4 regions of the Streptomyces sp. R818 genome follow, and region 3 is predicted to be linked to each of the others. Evidence: riboswitches for the same ligand, from Rfam matches in the RefSeq annotation. Region 3 holds a riboswitch; each other region holds the start of a gene.
The links. Region 3 has a riboswitch for cobalamin ahead of N5I75_RS04200 (FecCD family ABC transporter permease). Riboswitches for the same ligand answer to the same signal wherever they lie in the genome.
Positions count from the first base shown of each region.

Region 1: another riboswitch for cobalamin. It lies ahead of N5I75_RS32700 (CoA-acylating methylmalonate-semialdehyde dehydrogenase); the one in region 3 lies ahead of N5I75_RS04200 (FecCD family ABC transporter permease).
Region 2: another riboswitch for cobalamin. It lies ahead of N5I75_RS32650 (CbtB domain-containing protein); the one in region 3 lies ahead of N5I75_RS04200 (FecCD family ABC transporter permease).
Region 4: another riboswitch for cobalamin. It lies ahead of N5I75_RS32625 ((2Fe-2S) ferredoxin domain-containing protein); the one in region 3 lies ahead of N5I75_RS04200 (FecCD family ABC transporter permease).

Region 1 covers NZ_JAOCNE010000014.1:249,249-254,887, forward strand. Annotated here, with positions in the region: gene N5I75_RS32685 (bifunctional 2-methylcitrate synthase/citrate synthase) at 1-191, shown strand, start outside; gene cobF (precorrin-6A synthase (deacetylating)) at 239-1,081, shown strand; gene N5I75_RS32695 (NUDIX hydrolase) at 1,034-1,540, opposite strand; cobalamin riboswitch at 1,591-1,785, shown strand; gene N5I75_RS32700 (CoA-acylating methylmalonate-semialdehyde dehydrogenase) at 2,018-3,541, shown strand; gene N5I75_RS32705 (acyl-CoA dehydrogenase family protein) at 3,556-4,743, shown strand; partial or broken gene N5I75_RS32710 (enoyl-CoA hydratase/isomerase family protein) at 4,740-5,639, shown strand, end outside.
Region 2 covers NZ_JAOCNE010000014.1:239,898-245,536, reverse strand. Annotated here, with positions in the region: gene N5I75_RS32670 (short-chain fatty acyl-CoA regulator family protein) at 1-1,418, shown strand, start outside; gene N5I75_RS32665 (histidine phosphatase family protein) at 1,503-2,111, shown strand; gene N5I75_RS32660 (hypothetical protein) at 2,090-2,395, opposite strand; gene N5I75_RS32655 (CbtA family protein) at 2,518-3,273, opposite strand; gene N5I75_RS32650 (CbtB domain-containing protein) at 3,296-3,517, opposite strand; cobalamin riboswitch at 3,555-3,704, opposite strand; cobalamin riboswitch at 3,812-3,953, shown strand; gene N5I75_RS32645 (ABC transporter substrate-binding protein) at 3,984-5,042, shown strand; gene N5I75_RS32640 (FecCD family ABC transporter permease) at 5,039-5,639, shown strand, end outside.
Region 3 covers NZ_JAOCNE010000002.1:301,374-307,012, forward strand. Annotated here, with positions in the region: gene N5I75_RS04195 (ABC transporter ATP-binding protein) at 1-144, opposite strand, end outside; gene N5I75_RS04200 (FecCD family ABC transporter permease) at 231-1,319, opposite strand; cobalamin riboswitch at 1,424-1,552, opposite strand; gene N5I75_RS04205 (endonuclease/exonuclease/phosphatase family protein) at 1,678-2,550, opposite strand; gene N5I75_RS04210 (nucleoside deaminase) at 2,698-3,183, shown strand; gene N5I75_RS04215 (PIG-L family deacetylase) at 3,314-4,147, opposite strand; gene N5I75_RS04220 (hypothetical protein) at 4,503-4,874, shown strand; gene N5I75_RS04225 (ankyrin repeat domain-containing protein) at 4,982-5,395, shown strand; partial or broken gene N5I75_RS04230 (hypothetical protein) at 5,548-5,639, shown strand, end outside.
Region 4 covers NZ_JAOCNE010000014.1:234,019-239,657, reverse strand. Annotated here, with positions in the region: gene N5I75_RS32640 (FecCD family ABC transporter permease) at 1-254, shown strand, start outside; gene N5I75_RS32635 (ABC transporter ATP-binding protein) at 251-1,054, shown strand; gene N5I75_RS32630 ((2Fe-2S)-binding protein) at 1,059-1,754, opposite strand; gene N5I75_RS32625 ((2Fe-2S) ferredoxin domain-containing protein) at 1,760-2,161, opposite strand; cobalamin riboswitch at 2,224-2,348, opposite strand; gene N5I75_RS32620 (N-acetyltransferase family protein) at 2,392-2,964, opposite strand; gene tsaD (tRNA (adenosine(37)-N6)-threonylcarbamoyltransferase complex transferase subunit TsaD) at 2,964-4,034, opposite strand; partial or broken gene N5I75_RS32610 (four-helix bundle copper-binding protein) at 4,081-4,254, shown strand; gene N5I75_RS32605 (ECF transporter S component family protein) at 4,300-5,130, opposite strand; gene N5I75_RS32600 (ABC transporter ATP-binding protein) at 5,127-5,639, opposite strand, start outside.

The DNA.
Region 1 (5,639 bases), on a different contig from region 3:
ATCCGAACCTCGACTACCCGGCCGGCCTCGCCTACCACCTGATGGGCTTCGACATCCCGGTCTTCACGCCCATCTTCGTGATGAGCCGCATCACCGGCTGGACCGCCCACATCACGGAGCAGCTCGCGCACAACGCCCTGATCAGGCCCCTGGCCTCGTACGACGGCCCGGGGCAGCGCCCCCTCCCGTAGCCAGGGCCCGATCCGGCCGCCGCGACACGCCCTGAAAGACTGACCCCATGAGTACGGAACAGCGCGCGATCCTCGTCATCGGTATCGGCTCGGGCGACCCCGACCACCTGACCCTCCAGGCGGTGAAGGCGATCCGGCGCGCGGACGTCTTCTTCATCGTGGGCAAGGGCCCGAGCAAGGCGTCCTTGACCGACCTGCGGCACCGGATGATCGAGGAGCACGCGCAGGGCCCGTACCGCGTGGTCGAGGTCGAGGACCCGAGCCGCGACCGCCGGCCCATGGATCGCACCGACTACACGGCGGCCGTCCAGGACTGGCGTGAGCGGCGCGGGGAGATCTTCGAGCAGGCGATGAGCGAGGAGATGGCGCAGGGCGAGACGGGCGCGTTCCTGGTCTGGGGCGACCCTTCCCTCTACGACAGCACGCTCGGCATCCTCGGGGACATCGAGGACCGCGGCGCACTGTCCGTCGCCGTCGAGGTGGTCCCCGGCATCACCAGCGTCGCCACGCTCACCGCCCGGCACCGTATCCCGCTCAACCAGGTCGGCCGTCCGGTGCACATCACCCCGGCCCGCCGCCTGACCGACGTGGCTCAGAACGACGACGGCGACATCGTCGTCATGCTCGACGCCCACGAGTCGTTCACACAGGTCGAGGGTGACGATGTGTGGATCTACTGGGGCGCCTACCTCGGCACCCCGGACGAACTGCTCGTCGCCGGACCACTGAACGAGGTCGTGGACCGCATCCGACGCGTACGGTCCGAGGCCCGCGAGCGGCACGGCTGGATCATGGACACGTATCTGCTGCGCATCGCGGAGAGCCCGGAGCGGGGAGCCGCGTCAGTGGTGCCAGGGGAGACGGACGGGAGCGGCGGGAGCATCGCCTGACATGCTCCGTGTCACCAACTCGGCCACTCCCCACGGATGCACGGTGTCGTGGGTGGCGGCCAACTCCTGTACGCCCCACCAGCGGTGCCCCGCGTGGTGGCGCCGCTCCTGGTCCTCTTGGCTGCTGGTGTCGACATCGTGCGAAGTCACGCGGCACAGGAGGAAGACGTCCTCGAAGAGGCCCCGCTCCCAGCCCAGATCCGCGTACCCGGACGTGTGGACCACCGGCGATCCGAGGGACTCTGCGGCCACCAACAGCCCGGTCTCTTCGTGTAGTTCACGTGCGGCCGCCGTCGCGAGGGTCTCGCCGTCGTGGACGCCCCCACCCGGTGTGCCCCAGACGTGTCCGGCGGCCGGGTCGCCAGGGTCTGCCAGCGACTTGAACAGCAGCACATGGCCCTCGCCGTCGATGAGCACCATGCGGGCGGACCGGTGGACAGCAACCTCTGGAGCGGACATAGAGGCACACTAGCCATTCGGTGGAGCGGCGGCGCCGGGGCTGGATTTACTAGGACGTCCAACTATATAGTCGAGGGGATAGGTCCGCGGTGCAGGGAAGCCGGTGTGAGTCCGGCACGGTCCCGCCACTGTGACCGGGGAGTTCGCCGTCGAGCGACACGCCACTGACGTCTTCGGACGCCGGGAAGGCGGACGGTGCGCGCTGATCCGGGAGTCAGGATACCGGCTGCGGAATGTTCCGTGTTGTCCACGAGGATGGAGCTGACACGCATGGCACCGGTGTGTTTCCACGATCCCGGCGGTCCTGCCCAACCGGCCCGGCCCAGACGCGTATTCGCCCACCTGTCGGCCGTTACGGCCTGACGGTCACCCAGCCATTCGCGCTCTCGCGCGGCCCTCTGGCACCCGCACGCCACCGCGTCGCCGTGCCCTCGGGTCCGCGCGCCATCCCGGATCACCTGACGAGAGCAGGCATTCATGGTCCGCACGCAAGACCGCGCCCCTGTGCGCGAGTTGACCCACTTCGTCGGCGGCAGGCGCACCGAGGGATCCTCGGGCACTTACGGCGACGTGTACGACCCGAACACCGGACAGGTCCAGGCCCACGTCCCCCTCGCGGACGCGGCCGAGACCGAGGCCGCGATCGGGGACGCCGTCCGCGCGCAGGAGGGGTGGGGGGAATGGAACCCGCAGCGGCGCGCCCGCGTCATGTTGAGGTTCCTCACACTCGTCGACCGGGAGAAGGACGCCCTGGCCCGGCTCCTGTCGTCCGAACACGGCAAGACCGTCGCCGACGCACACGGCGACATCCAACGCGGCCTGGAAGTAGTCGAGTTCGCGGCCGGCATCCCGCACCTCCTCAAGGGTGACTTCACCGACAACGCCGGCAGCGGAATCGACGTGCACTCGCTGCGCTCCCCGCTCGGCGTCGTCGCGGGCATCACCCCCTTCAACTTCCCCGCCATGATCCCGCTGTGGAAGGCGGCCCCCGCGCTGGCCTGCGGCAACGCCTTCATCCTGAAGCCGTCCGAGCGAGCCCCCTCGGTCCCGCTGCGGCTCGCCGAACTCTTCCTGGACGCCGGCCTGCCGCCCGGCGTCCTCAATGTCGTCAACGGCGGTGCGGAAGCGGTCGACACCCTCCTGACCGACCCGCGGGTCCAGGCGCTCGGTTTCGTCGGCTCCACTCCGATCGCCGCGCACGTCTACGCCACCGCCGCCGCTCACGGCAAGCGCGCCCAGTGCTTCGGCGGAGCCAAGAACCACATGATCGTGATGCCCGACGCCGACCTCGACCAGGCCGTGGACGCCCTGATCGGCGCGGGCTACGGATCGGCCGGTGAGCGCTGCATGGCCGTCTCGGTCGCCGTGCCCGTCGGGGAGGACACCGCTGACGCGCTGGTGGCGCGGCTCAAGGACCGGATCGGATCGCTGCGCATCGGCCGCAGCGACGACCCGGAAGCCGACTTCGGCCCCCTGGTCTGCCGCGAAGCGCTGGACCGGGTCCGCGGGTACGTGGACCTCGGAGTGAAAGAAGGGGCCGAACTGGTCGTCGACGGCCGGGACTTCACCCTCGCCGGGTACGAGGACGGATTCTTCGCGGGCGCCAGCCTCTTCGACCGTGTCACGCCGGCCATGCGGATCTACCAGGAGGAGATCTTCGGCCCCGTCCTGTCCGTCGTACGTGCCGCCGACTACGAGGAGGCGCTGCGGCTGCCCAGCGAGCACACGTACGGCAACGGCGTCGCGATCTTCACCCGGGACGGCGACACCGCCCGGGACTTCACCCGGCGGGTGAACACCGGAATGGTCGGCGTCAACGTCCCGATCCCGGTCCCCGTCGCCTACCACACCTTCGGCGGCTGGAAGGCGTCGGGCTTCGGTGATCTCAACCAGCACGGCCCCGACGCCATCCGCTTCTACACCCGCACGAAGACCGTGACGTCCCGCTGGCCCGCCGGTGCGCGCGAGGGCGCCACCTTCACGATCCCGACGATGGGATGAACGTCATGAGCGCCATGAGTACCACGAGCACCACGAGTGCTTCGCGCACGGTGCAGTCGCACACCTGGCTCACGCAGGACCAGCAGGCGTTGGTCGAGGCGACCCTGGAATTCACCGAGGACCACATCACGCCGCACGCGCTCGACTGGGACCGGGACAAGCACTTCCCCGTCGACGTCCTGCGCAAGGCCGCCGGGCTCGGCCTCGGCGGCGTCTACGTCGGCGAGGACGCCGGAGGATCGGGACTCAGCCGCACGGACGGCGTCCTCGTCTTTGAGACGCTCGCCTCCGGATGCCCCTCGATCGCCGGCTACCTGAGCATCCACAACATGGTCGCCTGGATGATCGACCGCTACGGCGACGACGGCCAGCGCGCTCGCTGGTTGCCCCGCCTGTGCGCCATGGACGATCTGGCCAGTTACTGCCTCACCGAGCCAGGGGCGGGATCGGACGCTGCCGCGCTCACCGCACGCGCCGTCCGCGACGGTGACACCTGGCTGCTGACCGGCGTCAAACAGTTCATCTCCGGTGCCGGGGCCTCTCAGTTGTACGTGGTGATGGCCCGCACCGGAGGGGAAGGCGCCGACGGGATCACGGCCTTCGTCGTCGACAAGGACGACCCCGGCCTCTCCTTCGGCCCGAACGAACGCAAGATGGGCTGGAACGCACAGCCCACCCGGCAGGTCGTCCTCGACGGGGTGCGGCTGCCCGCCGACCGTCTTCTGGGCGGCGAGGGCCGCGGTTTCCGCATCGCCATGAACGCGCTCAACGGCGGACGGCTCGGCATCGCCGCCTGCTCTCTCGGCGGCGCCCGCACCGCGCTCCACCGCAGTCTGGCCCACCTCGCCGACCGCGAAGCCTTCGGCCGCCGTCTGTTGGACGCCGACGCGCTGCGCTTCCGCCTCGCCGACATGGCCACCGAACTGAACGCCGCCCGCGCGCTGGTGCACCAGGCCGCCCAGGCCCTCGACCGCGAGGACCCGCAGGCCCCTTACCTGTGCGCGATGGCGAAGCGGTTCGCCACCGACACCGGCTACACGGTCGCCGACCGCGCGCTCCAACTGCACGGCGGATACGGCTATGTGAGCGACTACGGCATCGAGAAGATCGTCCGCGACCTACGGGTCCACCAGATCCTGGAAGGAACCAACGAGATCATGCGCGTCATCGTCGCTCGAGGACTGACGGGGGCGTTCCGGTGACCGGCACCGACGAACCCGTCCTGCTGCACGTCGAAGGGCGCGCCGCACACGTCACACTCAACCGTCCGCGGGCCCTCAACGCCCTCACCCACGACATGGTCCGCCGCATCGACACGGCGCTCACCTCGTGGGAGCACGATGACGCCGTCGAGACCGTCGTCCTCAGCGGAGCCGGCGCGCGCGGCCTGTGCGCGGGCGGCGACATCCGTGCCATCCACGACGACGTGACGGCCGGTGACGGCACTGCCACGGCCGCCTTCTGGCGCGACGAGTACCGGCTCAACGCCCGGATCGCCCGCTACCCCAAGCCGTACGTCGCCCTGATGGACGGCCTCGTGATGGGCGGCGGCGTCGGGGTGTCGGCGCACGCCGGCACCCGTGTCGTCACCGAACACTCGCGCGTCGCGATGCCGGAGACCGGCATCGGATTCGTCCCGGACGTCGGCGGTACGTACCTGCTCGCACTCGCCCCCGGCGAACTGGGCACGCATCTGGCCCTGACCGGTGCTCAGGCCGGCCCCGGCGACGCTCTCCTGTGCGGCCTCGCCGATCACTACGTCCCCTCCGCGGGCCTCCCCGCCCTTGTACGGGAACTGGCCGACTCCCCGGTGCGCGAGGTGCTCGCCCGGCACGTACAGGCCGCGCCGGGAGGCGAGTTGGCGGCCGCCCGTTCCTGGATCGACGTCTGCTACGCGGCGGACACCGTCGAGGAGATCGTGGACCGGCTGTGCGCGCGGGACGAGCCTGCGGCGCGGGAGGCGGCGGCGACCCTCCTCGCCAAGTCGCCCACGGCGCTCAAGGTGACCCTGTGCGCCCTGCGCCGGGCCCGAGCCCTCAGCGCGCTGGAGCGCGTGCTCGACCAGGAATACCGGGTGTCCTGCGCGGCGCTCGCCCAC
Region 2 (5,639 bases), on a different contig from region 3:
CCCACGCGAAGCTCCGTCGGCTGCGACGCGAGGCGGGCATGAACCAGGTGGACATGGCCCGTGCGCTCGGCATCTCGACGAGTTACGCCAACCAGATCGAACAGAGTCAGCGCCCGCTGACGGCCTCCGTGCTGCTGCGTGTGGCGGAGGTCTTCGGGGTCGCTCCGGAGCATTTCTCCGGCGCCGACGAGGACCGTCTGGCCACCGATCTGCGGACCGCGCTTGCCGACGAGGCGTGCGGTGCCCCGCCCCCGCCGGTGGAGGAGATCGCCGAAGCGGTCCGCGACCACCCCGAGGTGGCGCGCGCCCTGGTGACCCTGCACCGCCGCTACCGTGACGTCGCCGCGCAGGCGGCGGCGCTCGGTACCTCGGACCGGGGCTCGCCGGGCCCGGCTGCGATGCCGTCCGCCGAACCGCACGACGACGCACGGGACTTCTTCTACGCCCACCACAACCACTTCGCGCCCCTCGACGCGGCCGCCGAGGAGCTGGCCGGGGAGATGGAGCTGCGGCCGGGACAGATCGCCGGGCCACTGGCCGTACGGCTTTCGATGCGGCACGGCCTGAAGGTGGTGCAGGCGGATCCGGGCCGCGCGGCCGACGCGCGTCGCCTGGACCGCGAGTCCGGTCTGCTGTTCCTGTCACCATGGCTCAGTGACGGACAGCGGGCGTTCCAGCTCGCCACCCAGCTCGCACTCCTGGAGCACGACCCGCTTCTCGGTCATCTGACGGACGGGGCAGACGAGTTGGGGTCGTCCGAGGCATCGGCCCTGGCGCGCATCGGGCTCGCGAACTACTTCGCAGGCGCGCTGCTGATGCCGTACACGGCGTTCCACCGGGCGGCGGAGGACAGCGGCTACGACATCGAACTGCTCGCGGCGCGCTTCGGTGTCGGCTTCGAGACGGTCTGCCATCGGCTCAGCACCCTGCAACGGCCCGGGCAGCGCGGGGTGCCGTTCTCGTTCCTGCGGGTCGACCGCGCCGGGAACATCTCCAAACGCCAGTCGGCCACCGACTTCCACTTCTCGCGGCTCGGCGGCACGTGTCCGCTGTGGACGGTGTACGAGGCGTTCTCCGCCCCGGGCCGTGTCCTCACCCAGGTCGCCGAGATGCCGGACGGGAAGCGCCACTTCTGGATCGCTCGCACCGTGACGCGAGGCGGCCACGGGCACCATGCGCCGCGCGCCGAGTTCGCCGTCGCGCTCGGCTGCGAACTGCGCCACGCCCATCGCCTGGTCCACGCGGCGGGAGTCGCACTCGACGATCCCCGGTCCGCCACTCCGATCGGGCTCGGTTGCCGAATCTGTGAACGGCGGGACTGCGCCCAGCGGGCCCGCCCGCCGGCCGGAGGACGGCTGGCGATCGACGCCGGGCGGCGCACGTACGTGCCGTATCCCGTGGAGGGGCAGGAGGACTGAGTCCCGGCGGGTGCTCCGCGCCACACAGCCCCCTGCCCCCGTACTCCCGTACTCCCGTACTCCCGTACTACGGAAGGTTCTGTCATGACCTGCCGCGTCTGGCTCGTCTCGCCCGCCATGAACGCCTCGCTCCGGCAGGCACGGTTCGACGACGGAGCCCCGCTCGATCCGGCGGGCCGCGAGGCAGCGAGAGCCGCCGCCCCGTCGCTGCCCGAGCCCGGCCTGGCCGTCGTGTCCGGGAGCCGCCGCTGCCGTGAGACAGCGGAACTGCTGGGACTCACCTCTTCCGCCTCACCTACTGAACTGGCCGTACCGAACGCAGGGGTGTGGCGCGGCAGAACCCTGGCCGAGGTGAGCGAGAGCTCGCCGCAGGACATCGCCCAGTGGCTGTCGGATCCCGAATTCCCCGCCAGGGGCGGGGAGTCGGTGGCCGACCTCTGCGCGCGCGTGTCACGGTGGCTCCAGGTGACAACCACGGACGACGGTCTCGTGATCGCCGTCGTGGAACCCGAACTGGTGCGTGCTGCCGTCGTGCACGCGCTGGGCGCGCCCCTGTCCGCTTTCTGGCGCTGCGATGTGGCTCCGCTGACGGTCACCGAACTGAGCGGACGTGGCGGGCGCTGGAACGTGCGCTGCGGGCGGCCCCTCTCCCCGGCCGTCGCTCAGCGCGGTCAGGGCCTGCCTTCCCGGTAGCGGTGCAGCAGCGTCGCCAGGGCGCAGCGCGGGCAGTCGGCTTCGGCGGAGCTTTGGTGCGGTGAGGAGGCGCAGGCGGCCGGAGTGCAATCCCCCACCAGTTCCTCCAGCTCTTCCAGAAGGCGCCGGGTCCGCTTGGCCTGCTGGGCGAGCACCCGCACCTTGGCGCTCTGGCCGCCGATCTGTCGTCGGCTCGCAAGAAGGTTCTCGTATTCCTCCATGGTGAGGGCGACCGCCTCACGGCCGCCGAGGACGATGTGCCGGGGCTGCGGTTGTCTGCCCACTCGGCTCCTCGCTTCGTCGCCGGACCAGTGGTGCCTGGGTGAACGCGTGAGGGCCCACGGATGGTTCCGTGGGCCCTCACGTACGACGCGATCGGCTCGATCTCCTCGCCGGAGCGGCCGGTTCAGCTCCCTGCGGGGACCGCGTGGCCGACCGCGGCGGGCCGGGGCTTGAGCAGGCGCTCGGCCAACTCGCCGAAGAGCAGGCCGAATCCGGTCCACAGCGTGATCTGGATGGCGAGGGCGGAGAGCCTGAAGCGCCAGAGCACAGCGGCCGGGAAGTGCTCGGGCACCTCGTTGATCACGGGCAGGAACTGGAAGGCCAGGCCGATGACGACGGCGAAGCCGAGGACCGCGACCACGGTGGCCCACCAGGTGCCCAGACGCGGGGCCAGCCGCTTGCCGAGCATCGTCGCCGCGACCGCGATGAGCACGCTCAGCACCATCATCAGGAAGTACAGCGTGGTCCGCTTGCCGATGGTGTCGGGGTTGCCGACGGCCGGCGGGTTCGCGGGGTACTTCAGGAACGGCACGACGTAGACCGCGAGCAGGGCGCAGCCGGACAGCAGCAGCGCCGTGGCGCGCGGGCCGAAGCGGCCCACCCGGCCGAGCGCGAAGCAGTAGGCGAGCGCCGCGATGCCGCCGAAGGCGACCCCGTAGACGAGGACGCCGGTAGCGAGTCCGGCCGTGGACTGGAGGCTGCGCGAGACGAGTTCGACCTCGTCACCGTGCGAGTGACCGGCGTGGGCCTCCTCGAAGCCGATCGCCTTGTCGACCATCGGCTCGCCGAGCCAGTAGGCGATGACGAGGGCGAGCACGCCCGCCGCGAGACCGGCGAGCATGCCCCGAACGAGCAGGCTGCGTACGGTGGTTGAGTTCATGAGCTGTTCGGTGTCCCTTACGTCAGTGGCAGGGGAAGCCGAGCAGGTGGCGGGCGTCGTGCACCCACTCATGGACGTCCGCGCCGCTGAACACGGAGGTGGCTCCCTGTTCGGCGCCGACGAAGTACAGAAGAACCAGCATCAGGACACCGAAGAACACGGCCCACGGGGCTATGTCCTTCAGGGGGAGCTTGGCCGGTATGACAGGGGTGGTGGCGGTCGGCTGGGCGACGTGCTGCGCCATGGCAGGGCCTCCTCGGGAGTTCGCGTCCCATCTCGGTGGTGCACAGGGACGACAGCCACGGGTCTGACTCACGGGACACAGATGCTGTCCCGTATCACAGTGGCGCGACCGTGCCGGGTTCTCACCGGCTTCCGTCGACCGTCGTCGATAACGAAGAGACGGTATCGCCTGTCGCGTTCATGGCCAAGACCGGCAGAACCACCACGTTCGGCGGCGAGGTCGATGCCGGCGACACGATCGTCCTGGATCGGGGCTCCCGACCCCGATCCGACCCGATTCCCTGGTTTGCCTTGTCATTACGTACGATCACCGGGTCAAAGCCGCGGCAGGAGCCAGGAAGCCGGTGTGAGTCCGGCACGGTCCCGCCACTGTGACCGCGCGCGTCTCGAAGGGCGTACGCGGAAGTCAGGTCACTGACCTGTCGCGGGCCCGATCCGAGGAGCGCGGACTCCGCAGGAGGCTTCCCATGCACGACGGTCACCACCGTTCCCTTTTCTCGTTCTCCCCGTCGGCCGCGGCCGCACGCGGGCGGCGTCCGGCGCGTCTCGCCGCGGCTGCCACCGCGCTGTCGGCGATCCTGCTGACAGCAGGGTGCAGCTCATCGGGCACGTCCGCCGACTCCCCGAAAGCCGGGGCCTCGGCGGCGAAGGGCTTCCCCGTCACCGTCGACAACTGCGGTGTCAAGACGACGTACACGAAGCCGCCGTCCCGCGCGGTGACGATCCACCAGCACCCGGCCGAACTGATGCTCTCGCTGGGCCTCAAGGACCGGATGGTCGGCACCTCGTATCCCGACTCGGCGGTTCTGCCCGCTCTGCGCAAGGACTTCGCGTCGATCCCGCAGCTGTCGAAGGAGGCACCGTCGTTCGAGAAGGTCCTGGACACCGATCCCGACTTCGTCTACGGCGGGTACGCCAGCGCGTTCGCGGAGAAGGAGGGACGCTCGCGCAAGGCGTTCCAGGACGCGGGCATCGACACCTACCTCAACCGGGAGAACTGCGCCGGGAAGAAGGGGGTGACCATGCAGGACACGTATACCGAGATACGCACGATCGGCAAGATCTTCGGCGTCTCCGACCGCGCGTCCGCCCTCGTCTCCAAGCTGCGCGGCCGCGTCGACAAGGCGAGCAAGGCCGTGCGGGACGCGGACGACGTCTCCGTGTTCGTCTACGACAGCGGCGACAAGTCCGCCTTCACCGCGGGCGGCAAGGGCCTGGGCAATGAACTGATCAAACTGGCGGGCGGCAAGAACGTCTTCGCCGACCTGGACGACGTGTTCGGCGACGTCTCCTGGGAACAGGTCGTGGACCGCAAGCCCGACGTCATCGCCATCTACGACTACGCGGGCACCAGCGTCGCGCAGAAGAAGAAGTTCCTGCTCTCCCAGCCCGCACTCGCCGACGTGCCCGCGATCAAGAACAAGCGTTTCGTGGTGCTGCCGCTGACCGACACCCTGGTCGGCGTCCGGTCGGCGGACGCGGTGGGCGACCTGGCGCGCGGGCTGCACCCGGACAGCTTCAAGTGACCGCTCCGGCTGTCGCGAAGGCCAGGAGTTCCGCCGCGGTGAAGGCGGGCCGCCGGGGTTCGTTCGTCCTCACCCTGGTGGTACTCGGCGTGCTCCTGCTCGCCTCCCTGACCGCCGGGCTCGCTCTCGGCTCGGTGCACGTGCCGCCCGCCCAGGTGTGGGGCATCGTGACGCACGCGCTCGGCGTCGACTGGTCGGAGCCGACCTGGACGCGGGCGCGGGAGACGATCGTCCTCGATGTGCGCGGGCCCCGCGTCCTGCTCGGCGCGGTCACCGGCGCCGGCCTCGCCGTCGTCGGTACGGCGTTGCAGGCACTGGTCCGCAACCCGCTCGCCGAGCCGTACCTGCTCGGGGTGTCCTCCGGCGCCTCACTCGGCGCGGTCGCGGTGATCGTGTTCGGGGTGAGCCTGTTCGGGGCGGTGTCCCTGTCGGCGGCCGCTTTCGCCGGAGCGCTGGGGGCGCTCGTACTCGTCTACGCCGCCGCCCGCACCGGCGGCCGCATCACCTCCCTGCGGCTGATCCTGGCCGGGGTCGCGGTGGCGTCGGTGCTCAGCGCCCTGTTGAACCTCCTGCTCCTGACCACGGACAACGGCAACG
Region 3 (5,639 bases):
CACGCACCGCAACAGGGTCGACTTTCCGCTGCCGTTGGGGCCGACGAGCCCCACGAAGGTGCCGGCGGGCACGTCGAGGGTGACCTCGTCGACGAGCCGTACACCCGCCACCTCGACCGACACACCTTCGACGTCGAGCCGCACGTGTCTTCTCCCTCTGTTTTGACGAACCTTTTTGACGAACCTTTTTGACGGGCCTCTTGGACGGGCCTCTTGGGCGGGTGCTTGGCTCAGCGCCCGGCGAGCGCATGGCCGCCGCGCCGCATCAGCAGCAGGAACGCGGGCACACCCAGCGCGGCCGTCACCACGCCCACGGGCAGTTCGGTCGGCGCGAGCAGCACCCGTGACAACACGTCGGCCCACACGAGCAGCACGGCCCCGGCGAGCGGCGCGACGGCGAGGACGCGGGTGTGCGAGGCGCCGACGAGCATGCGCACGAGGTGCGGCACCATCAGACCGACGAAGCCGATGGCCCCGCTCACGGCGACGACCGTGCCGGTCACCGCCGCGGTCACGACGAACAGTTCGCGCCGCAGCCGGTCGGGCGGGACGCCGAGCGCCGCCGACGTCTCGTCGCCCATCGCGAGGGCGTCGAGCGCGCCCGCCCGCACCCTGAGCCACAGCCAGCCCGCCACCACGGTCGCGGCGGCCAGCGGCACCTTCGGCCAGGTGGCCCCGCCCAGGCTGCCGAGCAGCCACATCATGGCCGCGCGCGCCGCCTCGCCCCGTTCCGCGCTGAACACCATGACGGTCGTGACGGCCTGGAACCCGTAGGCGAGGGCGGTGCCGGTCAGGACCAGGCGCAGCGGGCTGAGTCCGAGCGGGGAGCGGGCCACCGCGTAGACGACGAGGGTCGCGGCGAGCGCGGAGAGGAAGGCGGAGAACGAGAGCGCCCAGACGCCGAGCCCGGCGAGCGCGCCGAACAGGATGACGGCGTTGGCCCCGACGGCGGCGCCGGAGGAGATGCCGAGCACGAACGGGTCGGCGAGGGCGTTGCGCACCAGCGCCTGCACGGCGACGCCGACCGAGGCGAGGCCCGCGCCGACGACGGCCGCGAGGACGACGCGCGGGAAGCGAATCTCCCACACGATGGTGTAGGCCCCGGCGTCCGCGCTGCCGAGGCTGCCGCCGCTGAGCCCGGCCCACATCAGCCGCACCACCTGCCGCCAGCTCATCCCGGTGGCGCCGAGCGCGACCCCGCACGCCAGCGAGACCACCAGGACGAGCGCGAGCGCGATGACCAGCGGGACGGTGGGCAGGTGTCCCCGGCGCGTACGGGCGACACCCGTGCGGGCAGGGGCAGCGGCGGTGCGGAGCAAAGCGGGCGCACATCCTCCGGGTCGGCGCCACGGCTGCAACGCAGGGCACCTGAAGGCCGGGAGGGCTTCGGCGGTCCCTGCTCGCAGTCCACGGCGAGCGGTCGACGGGTCGCACACCTGCCGTGGGTGATCGGACTCGCGGGCCCGCACTCGGACGGAACAGGCCACGCACACCGTTGCGGGACAGCGCCGGACTCGCACCGGCTTCCCCCACGGAAGGCAGCCGAAGCGTAGCAAGCCTGGGTCAGGGGCGGGGCGGGCGGGCGGTACTTACCAGCGTGGACGGTACTTACTGGCGTGAGCGGTACCTACTGGCGCGGGCGGTACTCACCGGCCCGGACGTTCCGGGCCGTTCGGGTCACCACGCCGGATCGATCTCCGCGTGCAGGGGATGGTGGTCCGAGTACGGGCTCGGGCGGACCTGGTGGGTGAGCGGAGCGATGCCGCGCAGGAAGATGTAGTCGAACTTGCTCTGCCAGTCGGTCGTCGGCTCGCAGGCGCCGCCGTCGGGGAACGGGCGGCACGCCGGATCGGCGTCCTCGGCCAGTCGCCACATCGGGCGGAGTTCGGAGGCGTCCGGTACGGCGTTGAAGTCGCCGAGGACGATCGTGTGGTCGTGACGGGCGACTTCGGCGGCGAGCACGCGGGCCTGGTCCGCCCGGATGTCAGGCTGCTGCCGCTCGGCGAAGTGCGTGTTGAAGACGCGGACGGACCGGCCGCCCACCTTGGTCGTGACGGCCATGTACCCGCGGTCCTCGGAGCCGCCGTCGGGGTACTCCACGTTCACGTGATCGGTCATCGCCGCCGCGGAGAGGATGGCCTGGCCGTACGCGCCGCCCTGCCACGGCAGACCGCCGCAGCGGTTCCAGTTCCGCAGGACCGACCCGTACTCGACCTCGTAGACGAGGCCGTAGAAGACCTCCAGGTAGTCGCGGATCTTCTCGACGTCACGCACACATGCCTCCTGCAGGCCGAACACCTGCGGCGCGTACGTGGCGATCTCCGCGGCCCGGCCCATGTTCTGCCCGCTCCCGCACGGGTTGCAGATGTTCCACGTCAGGACCCGGTTCGGCACGATGCCCTGGGCGGCGTCGGCGGGCAGCGGCTTGGCGATGAGGGCGCCGCTCGGTGCGCTCGGGCCGATGAGCACGATGCAGAGGGCGGCCATGGCGATCGCGAACAGACGTGTGCCGCGTCCGAGCACCATCGCCTCCTTGGAGTGGACGGACATGCGGTCACATGCCCTCACACGAGGTCTTCTCCGCACGAGGGTAGGCGACAAGGTGTCACCGGCACACGTCCGGGTCGAGCCGTTGCCGGCGGTGCGGCATGCGACGATCGACGCGATCCCGACGACGGACGAGGAGAAGGGACCGCGATGGACGCGAGCGAGTCGGCACATCTGCGCCGCTGCGTGGAGCTGGCCGCCGAGGCCCTGGAGAGCGGGGACGAGCCGTTCGGCTCCGTGCTCGTGGACGGCACGGGCGCGGTCCGCGCCGAGGACCACAACCGGGTCGCGGGCGGGGACGCCACCCGCCACCCCGAGTTCGAGCTGGCCAGGTGGGCGGCCGAGCACCTCTCCCCGGAGGAGCGGCGCGCGGCCACCGTCTACACCTCGGGCGAGCACTGCCCGATGTGCGCGGCGGCCCACGCCTGGGTCGGGCTCGGCCGCATCGTGTACGTCGCCTCCTCGGCCCAGCTGGGCCAGTGGCTGGCCGAATGGGGCCGCCCGGAGGCGCCGGTGCGCGCCCTGCCGATCCAGGAGGTCGCGCCGCACGTGACCGTCGAGGGGCCGGTCGACGAACTGGTGCCCCGCGTCAAGGAGTTGCACCGGCTGCTTGCCGAGCGGTCGTCGCGCGACTGACGACCGCACGGTCAAGTGCGGCTGCAGGCGACGACCACCGGGTCAGGTGCGGCTGCGCTCGACGACCGCGCGGTCAGATGGGCCCGTGGGCGACGACCGCGCGGCCAGAGAGGCCCGTGGGCCGGGCCGGTCAGCGCAGTCCGGCGAAGAGGTCGTTCTCGGGCAGCGGCGCGCCGGTGGTGTCCTGGACCCGTACGAACGTCTCCATGCCCATCAGCTCGCCGAACCGCTCCTTGCCCATCTTGAGGAAGAAGATGTTCTCGCCCTGGCTGGCGTGCGCGGCCAGCGAGTCGAACTTCTGCCCGCTGAACGCGGTCGTGTCCACCCACGTGGTGATCTCGTCGTCCGGCAGGCCGATCTCCGCCAGCGCCTCGGCCTCGGCGGGGTCCGGCTCCGGCATGTCCTCGCCGAACTCGCGCATGATCTCGCCGAACCGCTGCATGCCCGAGCGGGGCATCGTCGTCCAGTACACCTTGGGGGACAGGTCGGCCAGCTTCAGCGCGGCCATCGTGATGCGGTTCGCCTGGATGTGGTCGGGGTGGCCGTAGAAGCCGTTCTCGTCGTAGGTGACGACCACGTCGGGGCGGTAGTGGCGCATGAGTTCCGCGAGCCGGGCGGCGGCCTCGTCCACGGGGGTCTGCCAGAAGGCGCCCGGGGCGTCGTTGCTCGGCCAGCCCATCATCCCGGAGTCGCCGTAGTCGAGCATCTCCAGGTCGCTGATCTTGAGGACCTCGCAGCTCGCCTCGAGCTCCCGCCGGCGCAGCGCGGCGACGGCCGCCGGATCGTGGCCGGGATCGCCCGGCTTCGCCCCTCCCGGCCCGTCCCCGCACGCGCCGTCGGTACAGGTCACGAGCACCGTGCGGACGCCGTCCGCCGCATAGCGCGCCAAGACGCCACCGGTGCTGGTCGCCTCGTCGTCGGGGTGGGCGTGCACAGCCGTGAGCGTCAACGGCCGGTCAGTCATGGAACAGTCCTCCTGCGGACATACGTCTTTCGGTACGGGGGCGCGGCGGACGTACGACGGTGCCGCTGCCCCACGCGGTGCAACAGCGCGGGGCAGCCGTGCTGTTCCCGCCGGGCTTGGACGGGCGCCTCTCCGGGTTCGCGGCGGCCGGGACCGCTTCGACGTCCGCCTGCGCGGCGCCGGGCCGCAACACGTTCGCGGACCCCGGACGTGTGACACGTTGGTTGCCCGCGTGCGCAGGCGGCTCCGGCCATGTCCGCGTAGCGTCGTACCCGGCATGTCACGAATCGGCTCCCGGTTCTGTCGAAGGAGTGGGGGACCTCCCCGGATCCGTTCGCCTCTCTAGGAGTACGCCGTGAACGACGACATCGTCCGGAAGCCCGCCGCCCGCACCGGCGACCAGGCCGCCCGCGGTCTGGCCGAGATCGAGGCGTATCTGTCCCGGGAGGCCCGCCTGAGCGCCGCGCGGCAACGCGTCGCCGCCTTCATCGCGGACACGGACGGACTGACGTACGAGCAGCAGAGGGACATCGAGGAGTGGTACCTCGGGGAGCAGATATACGTGGCCCGCATGGTGACCGAGCACATCGCCGAGAGCGTCGGCGCGGTGGAGGCGGCGCACCACGTCCGGTTCGCACGGTGGCTGCGCGGCACACTGTTCGCCATGCTCGTGACGGTCGCGGTGACCTTCGTGTGCACTGCGGTCGTGGTGGGTTCGATGACCTGACGCGAGGCCCCGGGGACGGGCCCGGGGGCGGGGGCGAGACCTGACGCGAGGCCCCGGGGACGGGCCTGAGGCGGGGGCGAGGGCGGGATCGGCTAACGTCCCGCCGCATGAAGCAGCGCAAGCGGAAGAAGCTCACCCGTCGCCTCTTCCACGCGATCTGGTCCGGCGACCCGGCCGACGCGCGGGCGGTACTCCGGTCCGGGGCCGACCCGGAGTGGACGAACAGCGAAGGCACCACCTTCCTCTACAGCGCGGCCGTGCAAGGAGAGGCGGAGATCGTCCGCCTCCTCCTGGCGGCGGGCGCGGCGCCGGACGCCGAGAGCGAGGGGATCGGCGCGGACGGCACACCCCTGTGCGCCGCCGCCTGCTGGGGGCACACCGAGGTGATACGTGTGTTGTTGGCACACGGTGCGGACCCGAACCGGCGCGAGGACCACGGCACCGGCTGGACGCCCCTGCAATGGGCGCACAACGGCCCACACCCCGAGACGGCCGCGCTCCTCACCGGGGCAGGCGCGTGACAAGGCCGGGTACAAGGTCGGGTACCTCACAGAAAAAACACAGTCGGCGAGAGCAACTGCCCGTTTATGGGCGGGTTTGGTGGTCGGCGCCACGCGTCGGACGGCGCGGAAAGGACCGGCCCGAAGTCGTTCATGATCGTACGATCCTGCCCGTGAACATACGCCGCACACTCTCCCTCGCCGTGGCCACCGCCGCGATCGTCCCCGCCTTCTGCCTGACCGCCGCCCCGGCGTTCGCCGCCGC
Region 4 (5,639 bases), on a different contig from region 3:
CCGGACCGATCGGCTTCGTCGGCCTGATGCTGCCGCACATCGTGCGCCTGCTCGTCGGCGGCGACCACCGGCGCATCCTGCCGGCCGCCGCACTCGGGGGCGCCTCCTTCCTGGTTCTCGCGGACATCGCGGCGCGGACCGTGGCGGCGCCGGAGGAGATCCCGGTCGGCGTTCTCACCGCCCTGTGCGGAGGCCCGTTCTTCCTGTGGCTGATGCGGCGCGACGCGCGCAAGCAGGCGGGAGGCGCGGCATGACGGCGGCGGCCGAACTCCACGTCGAGGGCGTCACGCTGACGGCCGGCGCCCGGCACCTGGTCCACGACGTCTCGCTCACGGCCCGCCCTGGCGAGACGATCGGCCTCGTCGGACCGAACGGCAGTGGCAAGTCCAGCCTGCTGCGCGCCGTCTACCGCGTCCTGCGGCCGGATGCCGGAGCGGTCCGGGTCGACGGCGAGGACGCCTGGTCCCTGCCCCCGCGCCGGCTGGCGCGCACGCTGGCCGCGGTGGTGCAGGACGCTCCGTCCGGCCTCGACCTGAGCGTGCGTGAGGTCGTCGCGATGGGCCGGACCCCGCACAAGCGGCTCCTGTCGGGCGACACGACACAGGACGCCGAGCTGATCGAGGCGGCGCTCGCCGCGGTCGACGCCGTCCCGCTGACCGACCGCCCCTTCGACCGGCTCTCCGGTGGTGAGCGCCAGCGGGTGCTCATCGCCCGCGCTCTGGCCCAGGAGCCGTCGCTGCTCGTCCTGGACGAACCGACCAACCACCTCGACATCCGGCACCAGTTGGAGATCCTGACCGTACTGCGCCGGCTGCCCGCGACGGTTCTTGTCGCTCTGCACGACCTCAACCTGGCCGCGTACTACTGCGATCGCCTGTACGTGCTGCGCGACGGCGGTGTCGTCGCGTCCGGGCCGCCGCACGAGGTGCTCACCGCGCGCCTGCTCGCGGAGGTCTACGAGGTGACCGCCGAAGTCGCGGTGCACCCCCGCACGGGCCGTCCCCAGGTGACGTTCCTGCCTGCGGACGTGCCGGTGCCCGACGAAGGCCCCTGACGGGTCACCGGTTCAGGCAGCAGTCGCCGCACTTCGAGCCGTTCGGCGCCCGGTAGTACAGGCAGCAGCTGCGGCGGCGGAAGGTCAGCTCGGGGCCGGTGATCCAGCCGGTCCCGCGCAGCCGTCCCGTCTCCAGGAGTTCCCGTGTCAGCTCGGTGAGCGGCACCCGCAGGCCGGGCCGGGACCTCAGCAACTGCGCCGCCGAACCGACCAGCGCGGAAGCGGAGTTCCCGGCGAGCAGCCGCGGCGCCATCTTGCCGGGCAGGTGGCTCTCCACGTGCTGAAGGACGCCGTCGGCCTGGGCGCGCACGGCGTCGGCGAGCGCCGACGCCGACCCCGGGGCGCGGCTGCCCCGAGGTCCGGGCAGCCGCAGGGCCGAGCTGTCCCCGGCCCATTCCACGGTGGTCATCACCGGTACCACCCCGTGCACGAGGGCACAGGTGAGGACCGGCGACCACAGGCGGGCCGCGAGTCCGAGGTGGGCGATGGAGACGCCGATACGGGCTTCAGCGGTGCCGTAGCGTTCGTTGACGGTCCTGGCCCGCGCGGCGAACTCCTCCCGGGTGAGCCGCTCTTGACATGCCGCGCGCCCCGGGACCGTGTCGAGGGCGAAGAAACCGCCCAGTTGTGCGACGTCGCGCAGCGCCTCGACGACGTCGCCCGCCGGCACTTCGTCCGCCGCCCCCAGACCTCTGGTCATTCCGGTCATGAGGTCGCTGTGCCAGCGCGGCGCGGCGGGTCGATCAGATAGAGGTCGAGGATCTCGGGCCGGGGCGCGACACCCGGACCACCGGCCCGCACCCAGCCCCCTATGTCCTCGGTGGCAGCCGGGTCGTTGACCAACCCGAGCCAGACCGGGCGAGCGCCTGCCGCGCGCCCTGCCGCCGACGGCTGCACCACGACGACGTTGGCCTGTTCGCACACGTCAAGACACTCGGAGATCCGCACCGGGGCGATCTCCCGCAGACGCGCCGTCTGCGCCGCGTGATCCCCTTGAACCTTGGCGGTGCCGCAGCAGCAGTCGCGGCACACCACCACCCGGCACGGGACCGCCCGCACCGCCCGCTCCACTGTCGCCTCGATCTCGTCGGCGAACCGCTCAGGCATGCCGCATCCTTCCTCTTGCCGGGGAAGTCCGCCCCGGGGGTGTGTCGAGGAGGCGACAGCGTGAGTCTCCTGGCTCTCGGGTCTCTGCTCGTCCCAGCCTTCCCACCTCTCACAAGGCAGTGGCTCATGGGGATCCGCTCGCCGATCACAGTGGCGGTACCGCACCGGATTCACACCGGATTTCCTCGGGGCGCCGTCGCCCGTGTCCGCGGTCCATCGTTTCACCCCGCTTACAGGGGACGGGAGGCGCGGTGTCGTGCGGGATGCCTCGGTCCCAGTAGCGCGGTGTGGCCGGCCCCGCCTGGCGTGGGGTGGGTGGCGGCCGTCCAGCCGGCCCGTTCGTAGAAGCGGAGGGTGTCGGTGGCGCGGGCCGAGGTGAGCAGCCAGCAGCGGCCGTCCGCGCGGTCGGCGGTCACCGCGTCCAGCAGGCGCACGCCGGTACCGCTGCCGCGGGCCCGGGCGGCGACGGCGAGTTCGTCGACCTCGCGGGAACCGCACAGCCACTCCTGCGTCCGTTCTGCGCCGAGGGCGACCGCGACCTGCGGATAACAGCGCTCCGCGGGAAAGGGCCGAGGCGTGGTCCAGGCCGTGGCCCAGCCGAACACCGTCTCGCCTTCCAGGGCCACGGCCGCGGTGAACCCGGGGCGCAGCACGTCGGTCTCCAATCGTTCCACGTAGGCGTCGGCCTGCGCGGGGGCTTCGTTCCAGGGTGGCCGCCCGAAGGCATCGGCGTACACGTCCCGCACGCCCTGCGCGTACGACAACAGCCGCCGTCCGAGGACGACGCGCACGACGAGGCTCATCACGCGGCCCGGGTCGCGGAGCCGGAGAGCGGGACGAGGGAGGCGTACTCCAGGGGTGCGGACGGGTCGATGGAGACGTCGAGCGGGGCGGGCTGTGCGCCGGAGCGCACGAGCAGGTCGCCGACTGCCGCGATCATCGCGCCGTTGTCCGTGCACAACGTCATCGGCGGCACCCGCAGTTCGATGCCCGCGGCGGCGCAGCGTTGCTCGGCCAGCTCCCTGACCCGGGAGTTGGCGGCCACGCCACCGACGACGATCAGGGTCTTCACGTCGTGGTCGCGGCAGGCGCGCAGGGCCTTGCGGGTCAAGACGTCGGCGACGGCTTCCTGAAGGGCGGCGGCCCCGTCGGCGACCGGCGGCTCCTCGCCGTGCTTGCGGTACTGCTCGGCCCAGCGGGCCGCGGCCGTCTTCAGTCCGGAGAAGGAGAAGGCGTACGGGTCGTCGCCGGGGCGGGTCAGCGGGCGCGGGAAGGTGACGGCGCCGGGGTCGCCGGCACGGGCTGCGCGGTCGATGGCCGGACCGCCGGGATAGGGCAGTCCGAGGATGCGGGCCACCTTGTCGAAGCACTCGCCGGCCGCGTCGTCCAGCGTGTCGCCCAGGTGCAGGATCGGCTCGCGCACCAGGTCCCTCACGAGCAGCAGCGAGGTGTGGCCGCCGGAGACGATCAGGACGACGCACGGCTGGGGCAGCGGACCGTGTTCGAGGATGTCGGCGGCGACGTGGCCGGCCAGGTGGTGCACCCCGTACAGCGGCACGCCCGCCGCGTAGGCCAGGGTCTTCGCGCCGGCCAGGCCGACCTGGAGAGCGCCCGACAGGCCGGGGCCGGTGGTGACGGCGACGGCGTCTATCTGCCCGAGCCGCAGCCCGGCCTCGGCCAGGGCCTGCCGCACGACCGGCGCAAAGGCTTGCAGGTGGGCGCGGGAGGCGATCTCGGGCACCACGCCGCCGAAGCGTGCGTGCTCGTCCATGCTCGACGCGACCACGTGGGCCAGCAGCTTTCCGCCTTGCACCACGCCCGCGCCGGTCTCGTCGCACGACGACTCGATCCCCAGCACCACCGGTCCGCCCACCACGACCTCATTTCGCTCTGCTGCACATCAACCGTAGTTGCAATATATGTGCAATAAGGTCACCCGCGGTACGAGCCACGACCCGGCCCTGTTGACCGCGCAGGTCGACGCCTGCCTGATCGCCTGCCGCCGCAGCCACGACGAATGCGCCCAGCACGCCCGCCACGATGAGCACTGTCGGCTGTGTGCGCAGGCGACGTCTCAAGCCATCGGTGCCTGCGAGGACGTGCTCCACGCACTGCGTGGAGCCCCGGACACCGCGTGTTCAGCTGTCGTCCGCGGCCAGTGGCGCGAACCGCACCGGCGCTCGGAACCGCGCCTTGCGCGCCGCCCGCCGGAAGGTGGTCAGGACGGCGGGACCGGCCAGCAGGATGCACACGAAGTTCGTGACGGCGCGTCCCGTGTCCCACCCCAGCGACGTGGCCAGGTCGAAGGCGACGTAGCGGTGCCACTGCTCGGTGAAGGGCAGTCCGGGCAGGTAGGCGATCGAGCTGTTGGGGTCGAGCGAGAACGGCCAGAAGGAGAGGTTGAGAAGGAAGCCGAAGAGGTAGCCGGACAGCGAGCCGTAGAGCGCGAGCAGCAGGACCTCGCGGCGGCCGGTGGCGCGCGGCAGGAATCCGGCGAGCATGCCGACGAAGGCGCAGCCGAACATCTGGTACGGCATCCAGGGCCCGACCCCGCCGGTGATGAGCGCGGAGGCGAACAGCGACGTGCAGCCGAGCGTGAAGCCGAAGCCCGGTCCGTAGACGCGCCCGGCGAGGACGAGGACGAAGAAGACGGTTTCGATGCCTGCCGTTCCCGCGCCCAGCGGCCGCAGTGCGGCGTTCACGGCGGACAGGACGCCGAGCATGGCGAGCGCCTTGGAGTCGATGCCGCCCTCGGCGATCTCCGACAGGACGACGCAGAGGACAAGGATCAGCAGGACACCGAAGATCAGCGGGGGCGCATAGCTCGCCCCGAAGGTTCCCGGTGCGACGACGAACGGCCAGAAGAACGCGACCACGCCCAGGAAGGCCGCCATGACGATGACCAGCCCGACGCGCGGCGAGAGCCGGATGGCGGCCGGCGTGGGCTTGTTGAGCAGTGACGTCGTCATGACCGATCACCCTCCTCGGCACTCCGGAGAGCCGCGCCGGCTTGGTCCACCGTGAGGAAGGGCAGCGGTGCGAGGATCTTCGCCGTCTGCGGTGCGAAGACGGGTGAGGCGACGATGACGTCGGCGGTCGGGCCGTCGGCGACGATGTCGCCCTCGGCCATCACCACGACCCGGTCGGCGGCCCGCGCGGCGAACTCGACGTCGTGGGTGGAGACGACGACGGTACGCCCCTCCACCGCCAACTCATCGACTATGCCGGTGAGTTGGGTCTTCGCTTGGTAGTCGAGGCCGCGGGTCGGCTCATCGAGGAGCAGGACCTTCGGGGCCGCGGTGAGCTGGATGGCCAGGACGAGGGCGAGCTTCTGCCCCTCGGAGAGGTCGCGGGGGTGGGTGGTGTCGGCGATGCCCGGTGCGAGGCGGTCTAGGAGCGTGCGGGCACTCTCCCCCGTCGCGGACTCGGTGTCGGCCTGGTCGAGTTCCTGCTTGACGCTCTCCAGGTAGAGGAGGTC